2 regions of the Jeotgalibacillus marinus genome follow, and region 1 is predicted to be linked to the other one. Evidence: riboswitches for the same ligand, from Rfam matches in the RefSeq annotation. Region 1 holds a riboswitch; the other holds the start of a gene.
The links. A riboswitch is a leader RNA that binds a small molecule or an ion and turns the genes downstream of it on or off. The one in region 1 is predicted to bind thiamine pyrophosphate.

Region 1 (8,265 bases):
AGCGCAGGCAATCTAAATCCATCTAGCTTCAAATCAAGTGAACGAATCGCTTTTTGAAAAGCTGCTTCCATACTGCGTTCGATTGCCATTACTTCTCCAGTCGCTTTCATTTGTGTGCCTAGTCTTCGGTTGGCTTGTGAGAATTGATCAAATGGCCAACGTGGAATTTTCACCGTTACATAGTCAAGTGCTGGCTCGAAACTTGCGTAAGTCGTACCTGTGACTGGATTTTTTAATTCCTCATCACCTCGAAAAAATAAGATAAGACAGATTATAATAATGTATAAAAATAAATGCAACAATATTTCATCGATTTAATAATATGAGTTTTTAAAACATAGTAATCACAGAGATACGGAATTTCGAATGATCCATTTTTAAATGCGCTAAGCAACTTTTCATGTAAATATTTTTGTAAGGACAGTCTGTCACACGCCAATTTTGATGCAGTGTAAATGAGATGAAACAAGATGAAGTGAACGTTTTCTCGTTATTTTTTGACTAAAAACATCCACTTTTCCTTTTAGTGAAGGTGGATGTTTTTTGTTTTGTACGAAAAGATTAATTTTATATTTCAGAAGAAAAACTATTGAGAATTTAAAAAAGTCCTGTTAGTATGAATCTATCTCATTGAGAATAAATATACAATAAAATAAATAAAAATACAAAGGGGATTGCTTTATATGATTAAAAATAAAAAAGTGGTATTAGCGTATTCTGGTGGATTAGATACTTCCGTAGCCATTCAGTGGTTGAAGGATCAAGGTTACGGGGTTGTTGCTTGCTGTTTGGATGTTGGAGAAGGTAAAGATCTGGATTTTGTAAAACAAAAAGCACTTACAGTAGGTGCGATTGAAAGCTATGTCATTGATGCAAAAGAAGAATTTGCACACGGCTTCGCTTTAGTGGCATTGCAAGCACACACAATGTATGAAGGTAAATACCCACTCGTATCAGCGCTTTCTCGTCCGCTAATTGCAAAAAAGTTAGTTGAAGTAGCAGAACAAGCAGGAGCGACAGCAGTAGCACATGGATGTACTGGAAAAGGAAATGACCAGGTTCGTTTTGAAATAGCGATCCAAGCACTTAATTCAGAACTTGAAGTGATTGCACCTGTACGAGAGTGGGGTTGGTCAAGAGAAGAGGAAATCGAATATGCAAAACGAAACAATATTCCGATTCCAGTTAACTTAAACAGCCCGTATTCCATTGACCAAAACCTTTGGGGGAGAAGTAACGAATGTGGTGTACTTGAAGAGCCTTGGGCAGCTCCACCTGAAGGAGCATACGATTTAACCGCATCATTAGAAACGACGCCAAACGCTCCAGAATTGATTGAAATTGAGTTTGAAAAAGGTGTCCCAGTTGCGTTAAACGGTGATCAAATATCGCTTTCAACGATGATTTTAAAGCTCAATGATATCGCAGGAAAACACGGTGTTGGAAGAATTGATCACGTTGAAAATAGACTCGTTGGTATTAAATCAAGAGAAGTTTACGAATGTCCAGGTGCTGTCACGTTAATGAATGCGCATAAAGAGATAGAAGATCTAACCCTTGTAAAAGAAATGGCACACTTCAAACCAGTCATTGAAAAGAAAATGACTGAAATGATTTATGAAGGACTTTGGTTTTCACCTTTAACACATGCACTACAAGCATTCTTAAAAGAAACACAGCAATATGTTAACGGTGTTGCACGTGTAAAATTATTTAAAGGCCATGCAATTGTTGAAGGCAGAACATCACCGAATTCGCTTTACAATGAACAACTTGCGACATATACAGTGGACGATGAATTTGATCACACTGCAGCAGTTGGCTTCATCAAGCTTTGGGGACTACCTACAAAGGTCCACTCAATGGTGCATAAAAAAGGGATGCCAGTATCATGAGTAAACTTTGGGGAGGAAGATTTGCTCAATCACCTGAAGAATGGGTGGAAGAATTTAACGCGTCGATTGGCTTCGATCAACAGCTTGTGATGGAAGATTTGCAAGGCTCAGTTGCACATGTAACGATGCTTGGAGAATGTGGAATTTTGTCCGCCGAAGAAGTACATGAAATCTTAGGCGGTCTCGCGGTGTTAAAGGAAAAAGCTTTGAATGGTGAATTGGAATATTCAGTTGTTAACGAGGATATACATTTAAATTTGGAACATTTCTTGATTAAAGAAATTGGTCAAGTAGGTGGTAAGCTTCATACAGGTAGAAGCCGGAATGACCAAGTCGCAACGGATATGCATTTGTACTTAAAAGCTAGAGTGAAAGACATTCAAGTGCTCATCCGTGCTGTACAGGGAGCCTTGACGAAACAAGCGGAAGCTCATGTTGAGACGGTATTACCTGGTTATACACACTTGCAACGTGCACAGCCAATTTCGTTTGCACACCATTTACTCGCTTATTTTTGGATGCTTGAACGTGATTATCAACGTTTTGAAGATTCGATGAAACGAATTGATTTATCACCACTTGGAGCGGGTGCATTAGCGGGCACAACTTTTCCGATTGATCGTGAGCGTTCAGCAGAATTACTAGGTTTTTCAGGAATTTATGAAAATAGTATGGATGCTGTGAGTGACCGCGATTTCATTGTGGAATTTTTATCAAATGCCTCGATGACGATTGTACATTTATCAAGACTCGCTGAAGAATTGATCATTTGGTCAAGCCAAGAATTCCAATTTATTGAGTTGTCAGACGCCTTTTCAACTGGTAGCAGCATCATGCCGCAAAAGAAAAATCCTGATATGGCCGAGCTGGTTCGCGGGAAAACAGGAAGAGTATTTGGGCATCTGGTGTCCTTGTTGACCGTTTTAAAAGGACTTCCACTTGCGTACAACAAAGACATGCAAGAAGACAAAGAAGGGATGTTCGACACCGTTCACACACTAATGGGATCACTGAAAATATTCACTGGTATGATCGATTCAATGAAGGTGAATGAAGAGCGTTTAAAACAAGTGGTAAATGAAGATTTTTCAAACGCAACCGAGCTAGCAGATTATTTAGCCACAAAAGGTGTGCCGTTTAGAGAAGCGCATGAAATTGTTGGGAAGCTAGTATTAGTTTGTATTGGACAAGGCAATTATTTAAAAGATTTGCCGCTTCGTACGTTTCAAGAAGCCTCAATCCTGATAGAAGAAGATATTTACTATATACTTAATCCAGTGCAAGCAGTGAAACGTCGTGAATCTGCCGGTGGAACAGGATTTATACAAGTTGCGAAGCAATTGGATAAAGCGAAGGAATGGTTAGCAACAAAGGCATCGGTCAAATAAAACTCTCCTTTGTGAGAGTTTTATTTTGGTTCAAATGTTACTCATAGTTTGTAACTAACCATTTATAAATAATAAGTAAGACAACAAAAGCCTCCTATTAAAATAGGAGGCTTAGTTTTTCTATTGGTATATATTTGTTTCATCATCTAGCTGATTTGATTCGTAATTCGTTTCATTATCTAGATCTGTTTCATAATTCCATTCATCATCTAGTTGGTCCGTTTCATGATCCGTTTCATCATCTATCTGATTTGATCCATAATTCGTTTCATCATCTATCTGATTTGTAATCATATTATGGTATTTTTGAATTTCTTCTTCACTAACCTGCTGATAAGAAACACCATCACCAATATCCAAGTCTTCACCTTCAATTTGGTGACTTTCTATATTTTTACCTGCTGAATAGTAATTTTTTGCAATATACTGCATGTCACTAAAAGAAAGATTGGTCTCCACATTACTTCCGACTGCATCTAAAATATCCTGATATCGTGTAAAAGAAGAAAAGCTAGCTGTTTTATTAATGATTTCAGTAAGGACCTGACGTTGTCTGTCTGCTCTTCCATAATCTCCACGTGGATCTAATTTACGCATACGTACATATCCAAGAGCTTGGTCACCATCTAAATGAATTTCTCCTTCTTTATAGAGATAATCTTTTTTATAAAGGCCTTGTGTATCGAACCATTCAAAGTCATTATCAACGTCAACTCCATCAACAGCATCGACAAAATCTGCAAAACCTTCCATTTGTAAATTGATATAAAAATCGATGTCTATATCTAAGAACTGCTCAACTGTATCAATGGCCATTTGAGTACCACCAAAAGAATAGGCGGCATTAATTTTATCAACACTATCATTCCCGACAATCTCGGTTCTGGTGTCTCTAGGAATAGAAAACATGTTTACAGATTCATCTTCAGGGTTGACAGTCGCAAGGATGATCGAATCAGTTCGTCCTCTCGCATCATCATCGGTTTTATGAATACCCATAAGCAGAATCGTAATTGGTTCCTTATTCTCTAACTTTTTATTTGTTGTTGTGATAGCCTCTTGGTCTTTGTCTGGTAGAGGCACATATATTTCATCCGTAGTCCCTTTAACTGCGTTATAAATAGAGAGTGCGTTTATACCGATAATTACAATGGCTACTCCTAAGAAAATACCTAGAGTCCAATATAGTTTCTTTTTCATTTGTTTTATTTCCTCATTTCGATGTTTTTTTGTAGAATAAAAAATTATGTGTGCGAATCTGAACGTTTAACACAATCCCTACTGTCTTCCTCCGTAGTTTATATGGAAGAACAAGGCCAGTTACGGGAATTACTCCAATAGCTATCCCTTTATCTTGAATTTAGGATGATAAAAATAGATATTAACAACAAAGAGGTACCTAAGAGCAGCATTCTTCTCTTATAACCTAAACATAAATTTTATATGAGCTTTTGGGATTTGTCCATTTTGAAATTGACTTCCTTCCATTATGTGTTATTTTACTAGGACCTTTTTCCATATAGCTTGACTGCTATTCATATGAGTTTAACTATTCGTAAATTCTATCAACCTAAGTAGATCTTACAAGTATACGCATATTATATAACTGGCATGTTACGACCATGTTACAAATACAAATGAATAAAATGGAGCGTTTGCAAAAGCGAGTGGAGATAACCTGGCCGTTCAAGGGATGGTACGCATTATTTCTTCAAAACTTCGCCCTACCAAATGTAGAATTATTTAATGTGTTAGTTCCATGGGATGAATTTTTAGTTGGTCTTGGGTTAATTCTAGGTTGTCTGACGGCTCCGGCTTTAATTGCAGGAACATTTATGAATCTTAATTTTTTGTTAGCTGGAACAGTTAGTACAAATTCTAATTTAATGACAGTAGCAATGATTCTATTATTAGTTGGTTCAGCAAGTTACTATTGGGGGGCAGATCGTTATGTTATGCTGTTCATTAAAAAACGCCTGAACAAAAATGACATTCAAATTAATAGAAAAATAGTAATGGAATCGTAATCCATTGCTCGCACCCTTCAAACAAGGCTATCGTGACGTAGATTGCCGTGAAAGAGAGACTCAGTTTAACGTATTCATAGAGTTCTTGTTGCTTTCGTGTTTGACAAGTATTTAAAGGTACGAGTAATTGTGATAAAATCAGTTTGAGTCATCGTTCGGACCAATTGGTTTTGTCGACATTACTTATAAGTGGTCACTGGATGGCTTTTCTATGTAGCATTTTATTTTGCAATTGAATAGTAATATCTTCCACTAGGGGGACCTTCCAACAGGTAAATGGAAATCGTTTGCTTGTTAAAAGGTTGAGATTAAAGTAAAGCTTTAAGACCCTTAGAACCTGATCTGGTTTACACCAGCGTAGGGAAGTGGCGTTGCGGATCAGTATGATGTTAATTATTTTTCCAATACAACCACTTTCTAACGTTTGTAAAGAAAGTGGTTTTTTATTTGCCATAGATCAGGGGAAGTAAGGGGAGTTAAACAATATTATTGGGGAGGCTACTAAAATGACATTTTCAAAGCTTTTAAGAGAGGAATCAGATCACATTTGGGAAGCGAGCTTCGGGCATCCTTTCGTTACAGGAATTGGTGATGGGACATTGCCTTTAGAGAGCTTCCGTTATTATGTCATGCAAGACGCTTACTATTTGTCTCATTTTGCAAAAGTTCAAGCTTTAGGTGCGGCAAGGGCGAACGATTTGGAGACAACAAATAGCTTGGCAGCTCATGCTCAAGGAACGTATGAAGCGGAATTAGCTTTACATAAGAACTTTTCAAGTCGTCTTGGAATTACTGAAGAAGAACAAGCGAACTTCAAGCCGTCGCCTACTGCCTATGCATACACATCACATATGTATCGTGCCGCGTATCAAGGGCATTTAGGCGATATTATCGCAGCCATATTACCTTGCTACTGGCTTTACTATGAAATTGGGGAGAAACTTCAGTCGTGTTCCCCTGAAGAACCGATTTACCAAGAGTGGATCGCTGCATATGGTGGGGAATGGTTCAGAACGCTAGTCGAGGAACAAATCAATAGAATAGACAAGATTGCTGAAACGCTTACATCAGAGGACCTTGAACGTATGAAAGAACATTTTATGATTAGTAGTCAATACGAATATTCGTTTTGGGAAATGGCTTACAAATTAGAGGAATGGCCAGTCCAAGAAGATGCATTAAGTCACAAATAGAAAAAGCGTTTGGTGAGGTTAGGATACCAGATAAATAAAATGGGAAACGGCATCCGGTGGCAGATGCCGTTTTTTTGTCCACTAACCTTGAAGTTTATGATTAGCCATTGAGGTGTCCTGATTATTTTAGTTGAGAATGATAACCATAAGCTGGTGATAGAAGTCAGGATTAAGAAAACGTGCTGTCGTGACGTATACCGTTATGTTCTTCTACTAATTTCTCTCGAAGGATGCGCCTACTGAAGACGGTAAAATAAATTGGTATAGTATTGTAATCACCAATCCATTGAATCTAAACTATCTTGTCATCGCTGACGCGGTTCTGGTGCAAGAATTATTTGATAGTGACATACAATCTACATCAACTGTTAGTGAGGAAAAGTAATCTTTTAGTATTTTCTTTTAGCAATGATAGCGGTATGTTATTCTAGTCTTATACAAAAGAATAAAAAAACACTAGGGGAGTCTTTTAAAGACCGAGATGGAGATAATCCAGACCCTTTGAACCTGATCTAGTTAGAGCTGGCGTAGGGAAGTGGAAAATGTAAGTTATAGTTTTTACATATAACCAAAAACCACTCCAATGCTGGGGTGGTTTTTTTATTGATCTGAAAAAAGATCTACGCTTTCCATTAGAGGAGATCGTCTATGAGAAAAGAAAAGCTACATGTCATATCAACAGGAAGGCAGAAGCCAGAACAATTAGCAGAAATTGTTGGTTCGATCCATCCATATATTGATGCCATTCATATTCGTGAAAAGTCAAAAACAGCTAAAGAGATATTCGAGATGGCGAAGTTATTAACGGACAAGAGGGTTCCGTTATCTAAAATAATCATCAACGATCGAATAGATGTGGCTTATGCATTAAAGGTAGAAGGAGTGCAACTAGCCTACCATTCCTTACCTGTTGCCATTGTAAAAAAACAGTTTGCGAGCTTAAGGGTTGGTTGTTCGGTTCATTCAATCGAAGAAGCTCAAATGGCACAAGAACATGGTGCAGATTATGTTATTTTTGGACATGTTTTTCCCACGCAATCGAAACCAGGAGCAGTCTCAAGGGGTTTAGAACAGTTAGCAATCGTTGCTAATGCTGTGTCTATTCCAGTCGTTGCAATAGGTGGAATAAAACCTACAAATGTTAGGGGGGTCATCGAAGCGGGGGCAAAGGGTGTTGCTGTGTTGTCAGGGGTACTAGAAGCAGAGGATCCGTTAGCAACAGTAAAGGAATATAATCGAAAGTTGTTAATCTAACAATGGCATGTGTTAGACAGTTTTATAGGAAAAGGTGATTTTGATGAGCGATAGGTATGGTGCGATCGTAGTAGGTGGGGGTGTTAATGGAGGCGCCATTGCCTATAACCTTGCAAAAAGAGGGGCAAAGGTTCTTTTGTTGGAAAAGGGTCGACTGGCTAGTCAATCTTCTGGAGCTGCTGCGGGAATGCTAGCGGCTCAAGCGGAATTGGATGGAGAGGGAACCATCTTTCAATTAGCAAGAAAAAGTAGAGCGATGTTTACAAAACTAGCAGATGAAATAAAAGACACGAGTGGAATAAATATTGAGCTCAAAAATAAAGGCATGCTAAAGGTTGCCTTAAATGAACAGGAACAGCAGGAATATAAGCGAGTCATTTCGATTCAACAACAACATGGGGAACAAGCCGATTGGCTGACAGGAGAAGAGGTAAGAAGGAAAGAGCCAGTATTGTCTGATGCTGTTACTGGTGCCATGCATATTGAACAAGATGGGCAAGTAGAAGCC
Region 2 (8,265 bases), on a different contig from region 1:
GTGTGTGGGGCCAAACTAATCTGTACTAATAATATTTACGTTAACAACTATTAAGGGTTTTGGTGCAAACACATTTTGATAGAGACATAGGCTACTATTTTAGTTCTATTGACCATTTATGATGCAATTCCAAACAATTGATGTATGAATTTAACTTCATTTCGGACAGACTCCACCTGTCGGTGATGTTGTCTTTTTTTCACCATATGCAAAGCCTCTACGCCGCTTAATATAGAGGTGTCTGTTTCAAACGACTTGAATCCCAACATATAACGTACTCGTTTTTTAATAATCCTGTTCCACGATATTATTGAGATATTTCACTTGTCTAATTGGTATGTCTTCAGGCAAACTTTCCTCGTCTTTTAATTCTTGAATGGCTACAGGATAGGCTGGATTCTTGTCTACTGTAATCACACGAGGGGTACGATTATGAGAAGCAGCCAAGGCTTTCTTGAAAAAGCGCTTGGCTGCTTCTTTATCTTTTGATTCACTTAGGTAAAAATCAATCGTATTCCCTTCTGAATCCACTGCTCGATAGAGATACATCCATTGACCTTTTACTTTCACATATGTTTGATCCACTCTCCAAGAGTCATTGGTTGTTTTAAGTGACGTCGTACTCTTTCATCTAATTCAGGACCATATTGATGGACCCAGCGCATAATGGTGGTGTGTGCGATAGACAAACCTCGTTCTTCCATCATTTCCACTAGGTTACGAAAACTTAAGTTGTACCGTAGGTACCATCTAACCGTTAATAAAATCATTTCAGGTTGATAGTGCTTCCACTTGAACAAATGTTGATTTTCCATACTGATCACGCACCCTTTTTAGAATAATAGTATCAGTATGTCCAAGATTTAGAGCTTACTTGCAGCGTTTTTGAAGTTTTTGCACCAGAACCATATAATATATGTAATTCTTATTAATACTTGTTCATAGATCAAAGCAATCGACTTCGCTTTTACAGAAAAAGAGCCGCATTCGGCTCTTAATTCCCACAGTCCACATTAGCACCAAACGATGTTCCACATTTATTCCCTTTGAAATTGTTGGCATCTTGATCGTTGATATCGAAAGTAGTCATCCCATTACCATTACCGAACGCACGATTAAAGAACACATTATTGTTGTTAGCAGCAGCATCTAAGAAAATACCATCATTCCCATTATTATTAGCGGTATTGCCTTTAATTAGGTTGCTAGATGAACTAGTCCCAAAGTTTAAGAAAATACCAAAACGATTATTCCCATTAAAGTTATTCCCTTTAATCATGTTGTTATCTGAACCGCTTAAGAAAATCCCATCAAAGCCGCTATTATCATTAGCGGTATTGCCTTTAATCATGTTGCTATTTGAATCAGATAATCGAATACCCAGCTCATTATTATTAACGATATTCTCTTTAATCATGTTGTTATTTGAACTGTCTAAGAAAATACCTCTGACAGAATCAAAGTTTTGAACAATAAAATTCTTCACCAGCACACCGGAAGTGTTATCAATCGTTATCCCATTGCCTCCCCCCACCACAGTATCTCCATCTATTACAGGCTTCTCTTTCCCTATCCCAATCAGATTAATATCTTCTGTAGTAATTAAGACGCTTTCCTCATAAGGCCCACCAGACGCTTTTACTAATATGGTATCTCCTGGAACGGCTGCATCGACTGCATCCTGAATCGTAGGAAATTCATCCGGCACCACGAGTGTTTTTTCGTTAAAGAAAAAGACCCCTAACCCGATGATGATAACTAAGGCGATAACACTTGAAAAAATCAGTCTCAAAACATTAACAAATAGAATAGCCTTCAGTAATAAGTTATCATTTTTCAATCCCTCACCTCCATACACTTCTTTCTAAACGTTGTTTCAGTAGTGATGCTTTTTATCTTTCAAACAGTGGAAGACAAACTTCGCAATAAGAAAGAGGGTAATCACCGCAAAAATGATCCCGATAATCAGGACGATAATCGCAGAGACGACAACGACGGTCGACCATATTTCACCGAAACCTATCACGATCAAGGCTATGGAGATGATGATGGCGTTCGATAGTGCCAAGCAACAAAGTGCCTTGCCTACTCCGATACATGCACAACAGTCTTTTTCTTCTGGAAGAGTCATGTTTTTCACCTCTTGTTTTTATTTTTTGTTCACTCCTACTTTATGATGAAGACCTCTTTATATGTTCTTGATGCAAAAAACAACCCCTTCGCCAACTGAATGGTAGAGGGGTTTTGTTTATTTTTTCGCAATCTTTTGGAAAATTAACAAAATATTTCAATAATAAAGATAAAGAAGGTTTTTTTGAGAGATCATAGCAAATAATTTTCTATGGGGAATTACAGAAAAATTAAATAACCTTACCACAATTATTAAGAGGTAAGGTTATTTGGCTACCTTTTTGATAGATTTTTTGCTCTAATAATATAATATTTTTACTTTGTTACACTTTAAACATTTTTCATAATATTGATCGCCTTTAAAATGATGATCACAATTTCGTTGGATCTCTTCTAAACTCTTTTCCAAAAAAGAAAGGTTCGTTTTCATTCGAGTAATTTCTTCTTCAATTTTTTGGACATTCATCCGCATAACCTCCTAAGAAAATTACTGATATATGTTCCCCCCAGATTTCTTAAACTCCTGAGCCTTTTCTCTCATACCTTTTTCAATAGCTTCCTTCGTATCAAGATTATTTTCTTTCGCATAATTACGAATATCTTGAGAGATTCTCATGCTACAAAAATTCGGTCCACACATTGAACAGAAATGTGCTGTTTTTGCACCTTCCGCAGGCAAAGTTTCATCATGATATTCTATTGCACGTTCAGGATCTAAAGATAAATTAAACTGATCTTTCCAACGGAATTCAAAACGAGCTTTTGAAAGGGCATCATCTCTTTTTTGAGAACCTGGATGTCCTTTTGCCAAATCAGCAGCATGAGCGGCAATTTTATAAGTAATAACCCCTTCACGAACATCATCTCTATTTGGTAGACCTAAATGCTCTTTTGGGGTTACATAACAAAGCATAGCCGTACCATACCAACCAATCATTGCAGCTCCAATAGCAGATGTAATGTGATCATAACCAGGAGCTATATCAGTCGTAAGGGGTCCAAGTGTGTAGAATGGTGCTTCCTTACACACTTCTAATTGCTTATCCATATTTTCTTTAATTAGGTGCATTGGTACGTGCCCTGGTCCTTCAACCATCACTTGTACATCATGCTCCCAAGCAATTTTTGTTAGCTCTCCAAGAGTCTCTAATTCTGCAAACTGTGCTTCATCATTCGCATCTGCAATAGATCCAGGCCGTAAACCATCTCCTAAAGAAAATGAAACATCATAAGATTTCATTATTTCGCAGATATCTTCAAAGTGAGTATATAAAAAGCTTTCTTTATGGTGGTGTAGGCACCATTGTGCCATAATAGATCCTCCACGGGATACAATGCCTGTTAAACGTTTTGCTGTTAAAGGAACATATCGCAAAAGAACACCCGCATGAATCGTGAAGTAATCAACACCTTGCTCTGCTTGTTCAATCAAAGTATCACGGTAGACCTCCCATGTCAGATCTTCAGCAACACCATTTACTTTTTCAAGTGCTTGATAAATGGGGACGGTGCCGACAGGTACAGGTGAGTTTCGAATAATCCATTCCCGTGTTGTATGAATGCTTTTACCTGTTGATAGGTCCATAATATTATCAGTACCCCAACGTGTCGCCCATGTCATTTTTTCAACCTCTTCTTCGATGGAAGATGAAACAGCAGAGTTGCCAATATTGGCATTAATTTTAACATGGAAATTACGTCCTATAATCATAGGCTCTGACTCTGGATGATTGATGTTATTAGGAATAATCGCCCGACCTTTTGCAACTTCATCACGCACAAATTCAGGTTTCATATTTTCCCTTAAAGCGATAAATTCCATTTCAGGAGTGATAATCCCCTTACGTGCATAATGAAGCTGTGTAACATTTTCCCCTTTTTTTGCACGTAATGGTTTGCGCTTTAAACCAGGAAATATATTATGATGTGCACGTGGATCATTTTCATCTTTATAACCATTATCTTCAGGCTTTATTTCTCGAGCTTCATATTCCTCGACATCTGCTCGTTCATGAATCCATGGGCTTCGAATGGCAGGAAGACCTTTTGTAATATCAACTGAATAATTTAGATCCGTATAAGGACCGCTTGTATCATAAACGCGTACCGGAAGGTTTTCCTCTTCGCCAAAAGTACCAGTTGTCGGGCTTAACTCAATTTCACGCATTGGTACGTTAATGTCAGATCTCGAACCTTTTACATATACTTTTTTACTACCTGGAAAACTAGACATGATGGAAATTTTTTGTTCGTGTAATGAAGTCTTTGACATCATAAATCTCTCCTTTTTTTGAACATAATGGACGAGATTCAGAACATAACAAGTGGAAAAGCTTGCAAAACTATATGAAAAAGCCGGCCCCATAAATGGTGAGACCGGCTAATATGTATGCAGAAGTAGTATTGCATTGAAGATTGTGCTAACTTCCCCACGCTGGTATGAGCCAGATCAGGTCCCAAGAGTCAAGAAACTTCAACGCGTTTCATTCTCAGCCCAACTTATTGGACTCCCCTAGTTATGTCTATTTGATTTAGATTATATTGTATATGATTATCGGTTAAAATGAAACACATAATTTTAGTAAAGTAATATTGTCGTATTTAGAAATTATGTGAAGAGAGCAATGTTAGATATACGATAGCATTAACAAAACGTGTTGGTGCAAGAATCGTTCTGGCAGGGACATAGAGCCATATAACCGATTCTGATGACCGTTTATGCTGTAATTCCAAACAACTGATGAATGAAGCCAACTTCATTTTGGACAGACTTTACCTGTCGATGATGTTGTCCTTTTTTATCATATGTATCGGTTCCACGCCACTCTCCAAGGAGCGTGTTTACACCTGGAATACTACTTACTGAAGCTGAATTGTTGCAAAGCGATTATTTTCTGATAAAGTTAAACCAAACGTACGAGAGCTGTTTTAAGTGGGTTAAAAAATCGGATCCATTGCCGTTATTAACACGAATTGACGGAGCGAATAGTAATCAAAACAGGAACGAATAATTTTTTACATATAGTTGATAAATGAAAAAAATCTCAGCTCTTTATATGGAGGTAGTTCATATGGAACGTTACCAAATTGTTGTTATTGGTGGTGGTGCAGCTGGCATGACAGTTGCTGCAGGTGCTGCTAGTCTTGGAGCGAAAACAGCACTTATTGAAAAACAAGATTCACTTGGAGGCGATTGTCTTCACTATGGTTGTGTACCATCAAAGGCGCTTATTGATGCTGCAAACCGCGTACATACAATGCAAAATACAGCTTCATCATTCGGTTTTACTTTATCAGGTGAGCTTAATTTTGATCGTGTGAAAGAACATGTTAAATCACCCCAAGCGGTCATACAAGAGCATGATAGCAACAAACGTTTTACAGACTTAGGTGTGGATCTTTATTTCGGTGGTGCTAGCTTTCAATCTCCTCACGAAATACGAATTGGATCAAATGAAGTCATTTTTGCTGAAAAAGTAGTTATCGCTACAGGCTCTTCTCCTGTTATTCCACCTATTGATGGACTGGGTGGTGTGTCGTATGTGACAAATGAAACGATCTTTGATCTGCCTGAATTGCCTAAGCGTTTGGGCGTCATTGGTGGCGGTACAATTGGGTTAGAACTGGCACAAGCTTTTGCTAGGCTCGGATCCTATGTGACGGTGTTTGAAGGCGGCGACAAGATCTTCGCCAAAGACGATGAAGATATATCAAAGTTTATGTATAACGTGTTAAAAGAAGAGATGACGATTGAATTGAATTCGACTGTGAAGACAGTTTCAGCGAGCGGTGACGAGATTTCCGTAACGGTTGAAAATCGTAGAGCTACAGAAAAATCTGTTCAAGTGGATACTCTTTTAGTGGCCACAGGACGCAAACCGAACATTTCTTCTCTAGAATTAGCGATTGCAGGAGTCCAAACAGTGAAAGGCTTTATCGACGTGGATCGTTCGTTCAGAACTTCTCAATCTCATATTTTTGCTGTTGGAGATACGATCAACACCCTCCCTTTCACACATGCGGCTGGTGAAGAAGCAAAAACTGTCGTTTCAAATGTGTTGTTTGGGCTTAGAAACTCGCTGAATCACGATAAAACACCGTGGGTAACCTTCACCTCACCTGAAGTGTTTCACGTAGGTAAGACTGAACAAGAAACAAAAGAAGCCGGTATTAACTACCGGGTTTACCGTGCTCATTTAAACGAGGTCGATCGATTTATTACATCACATGAAACAAGAGGTTTTGTTAAAGTTATTACGGACAAACGAGGTACAATTTTAGGAGCACATGCAGCAGGCAAAGAAGCCGGTGAGTGGATGCAATTGGTTGTGTTTGCAATGAAAAACAAGAAAAAAATCGGCAGTCTGTCACGCATGGTCTACCCGTATCCAACAAAAGCGGGTGCTTTGCAACGTGCGGCTGATGGATATTGGAGAGAGAAACTGTTTGACGGATCTCTACCAAAACTTGCAAAGAAATTTTTTGATATTAAATATAATCTTACCGAAAAAAAACACCATACATCTTCTGGTAAAGCACCAGTTACTTTTTCTAAAAAAGACGTATAAAAAGAGGCAGCCTATGATGGCTGCCTCTTTTTATGAAAATCTACCTTAGCGGATTTGACCATTTCCACTCATTACATACTTAATTGTTGTTAGTGCTTGTAAGCCCATTGGACCTCTTGCATGTAGCTTTTGTGTTGAGATGCCAATTTCAGCACCAAAGCCAAGCGCGCTTCCGTCTGTAAAACGAGTAGATGCATTATGATAAATTGCTGCTGCATCGACAAGTCCCTTAAAGCGTTTAGCTGTTTCTTTATCTTCAGTCACAATGGCTTCTGAGTGTTTTGTACCATACTCGTCAATATGTGCAATGGCTTCATCTACAGTTGAAACAACTTTCATAGCAACGTCTAAGCTCAAGAATTCTTCTGCCCAGTGCTGTTCTGTAGCACGAGTGGCGTTTGGAACCGCTGACAATACTTTGTCGTCACCATATACACCAATGTTATATTTATTGAAAGCTTCAATTAACGTCTCTTGATGAGCAGCTAAAAATGCTTCATGTACGATTAATGTTTCTGCTGCATTGCATACGGCCGGACGATCTGTTTTTGCATTGATAAAGATGTTAATCGCTTTGTCAACGTCTGCACCTTTGTCGATATAGATGTGGCAATTCCCAACACCTGTTTCAAGTACAGGCACGGTCGCATGGTTAACGACTGCTTGGATCAGCTTGCCACCACCTCTTGGAATCAACACGTCAATGTGCTCTTTCATTGTAAAAAGCTGTTCAGTGGCAACGCGATCCGTACTATCGATAAATTGAACGGCATCTTGAGAAATCTTCGTTGAAATGAGTGCCTCTTTCATCACTTTTACAATAGCACGGTTTGAGTGAATCGCTGACGAACCACCTTTTAGTACAATCGCATTCCCTGATTTAAGTGCAAGTCCGGTTGCATCTGCTGTTACGTTCGGGCGTGCTTCATAGATCATGCCGATCACACCAAGCGGAACACGAACCGTTTGAACATCCAAGCCGTTATCAAGTGTCCATTGTGACACGATTTCTCCAGTTGGATCGTCCAGTTTCGCTACTTGCCGAAGACCTTCAGCAAACTCTTTGATGCGTGCTTCGTTTAGAGCTAGACGGTCCATATACGCCTCGTCATACAAAGCTTTACGTCCATTCGCTAAATCCTGGTTGTTACCTTCCATAATGTTACTTACATTCGCATCTAAATGGTCTGCAATTGTATGAAGCGCTGCGTTTTTATCTTCTGTTGATAAAAGTCCAAGTTCTTTTGAAGCTATTTGTGCTAGTCTTGCCTGTTCTTTTATATGTACTGGTTCAACTACTGTCGTCACCTAATCACTCCTTGTAGTTTTTGTGTTTTCTTGATCAAACTCCAATCGGTATAGCAACCTCGAGCTCACAGACAAATGATTCGCTGTGCACCACTGCAACGGTTGAATCGCTTTGCTCTTCGTTTTCTCGCTGAAAATTCTTCAAATCAGTAGAAGAGTAATTCACCATACCAAGACCAAGTTTATTTTTATTTAAGTCAAGAATTCGCACGACTGATCCTTTTTTAAAGTAGCCGTTAACTTGATAAATCTGACTTGG

Region 2: it holds a riboswitch for thiamine pyrophosphate, as region 1 does, so the genes downstream of both, thiC (phosphomethylpyrimidine synthase ThiC) here and tenA (thiaminase II) in region 1, are expected to answer to the same signal.

Annotation. Positions count from the first base shown of each region.
Region 1 covers NZ_JBFMIA010000017.1:12,640-20,904, reverse strand. The annotation lists gene carB (carbamoyl-phosphate synthase large subunit) at 1-299, opposite strand, end outside; gene AB1471_RS13845 (argininosuccinate synthase) at 684-1,895, shown strand; gene argH (argininosuccinate lyase) at 1,892-3,283, shown strand; gene AB1471_RS13835 (LCP family glycopolymer transferase) at 3,404-4,483, opposite strand; partial or broken gene AB1471_RS13830 (Crp/Fnr family transcriptional regulator) at 4,932-5,310, shown strand; TPP riboswitch at 5,555-5,691, shown strand; gene tenA (thiaminase II) at 5,817-6,503, shown strand; TPP riboswitch at 6,952-7,054, shown strand; gene tenI (thiazole tautomerase TenI) at 7,152-7,757, shown strand; gene thiO (glycine oxidase ThiO) at 7,801-8,265, shown strand, end outside.
Region 2 covers NZ_JBFMIA010000011.1:91,055-99,319, reverse strand. The annotation lists partial or broken gene AB1471_RS12265 (IS6 family transposase) at 117-815, opposite strand; gene AB1471_RS12260 (right-handed parallel beta-helix repeat-containing protein) at 995-1,840, opposite strand; gene AB1471_RS12255 (hypothetical protein) at 1,877-2,131, opposite strand; gene AB1471_RS12250 (serine protease) at 2,429-2,596, opposite strand; gene thiC (phosphomethylpyrimidine synthase ThiC) at 2,618-4,402, opposite strand; TPP riboswitch at 4,540-4,654, opposite strand; partial or broken gene AB1471_RS18360 (IS6 family transposase) at 4,847-4,965, opposite strand; gene AB1471_RS12240 (dihydrolipoyl dehydrogenase family protein) at 5,202-6,698, shown strand; gene AB1471_RS12235 (glutamate-5-semialdehyde dehydrogenase) at 6,744-8,006, opposite strand; gene proB (glutamate 5-kinase) at 8,041-8,265, opposite strand, start outside.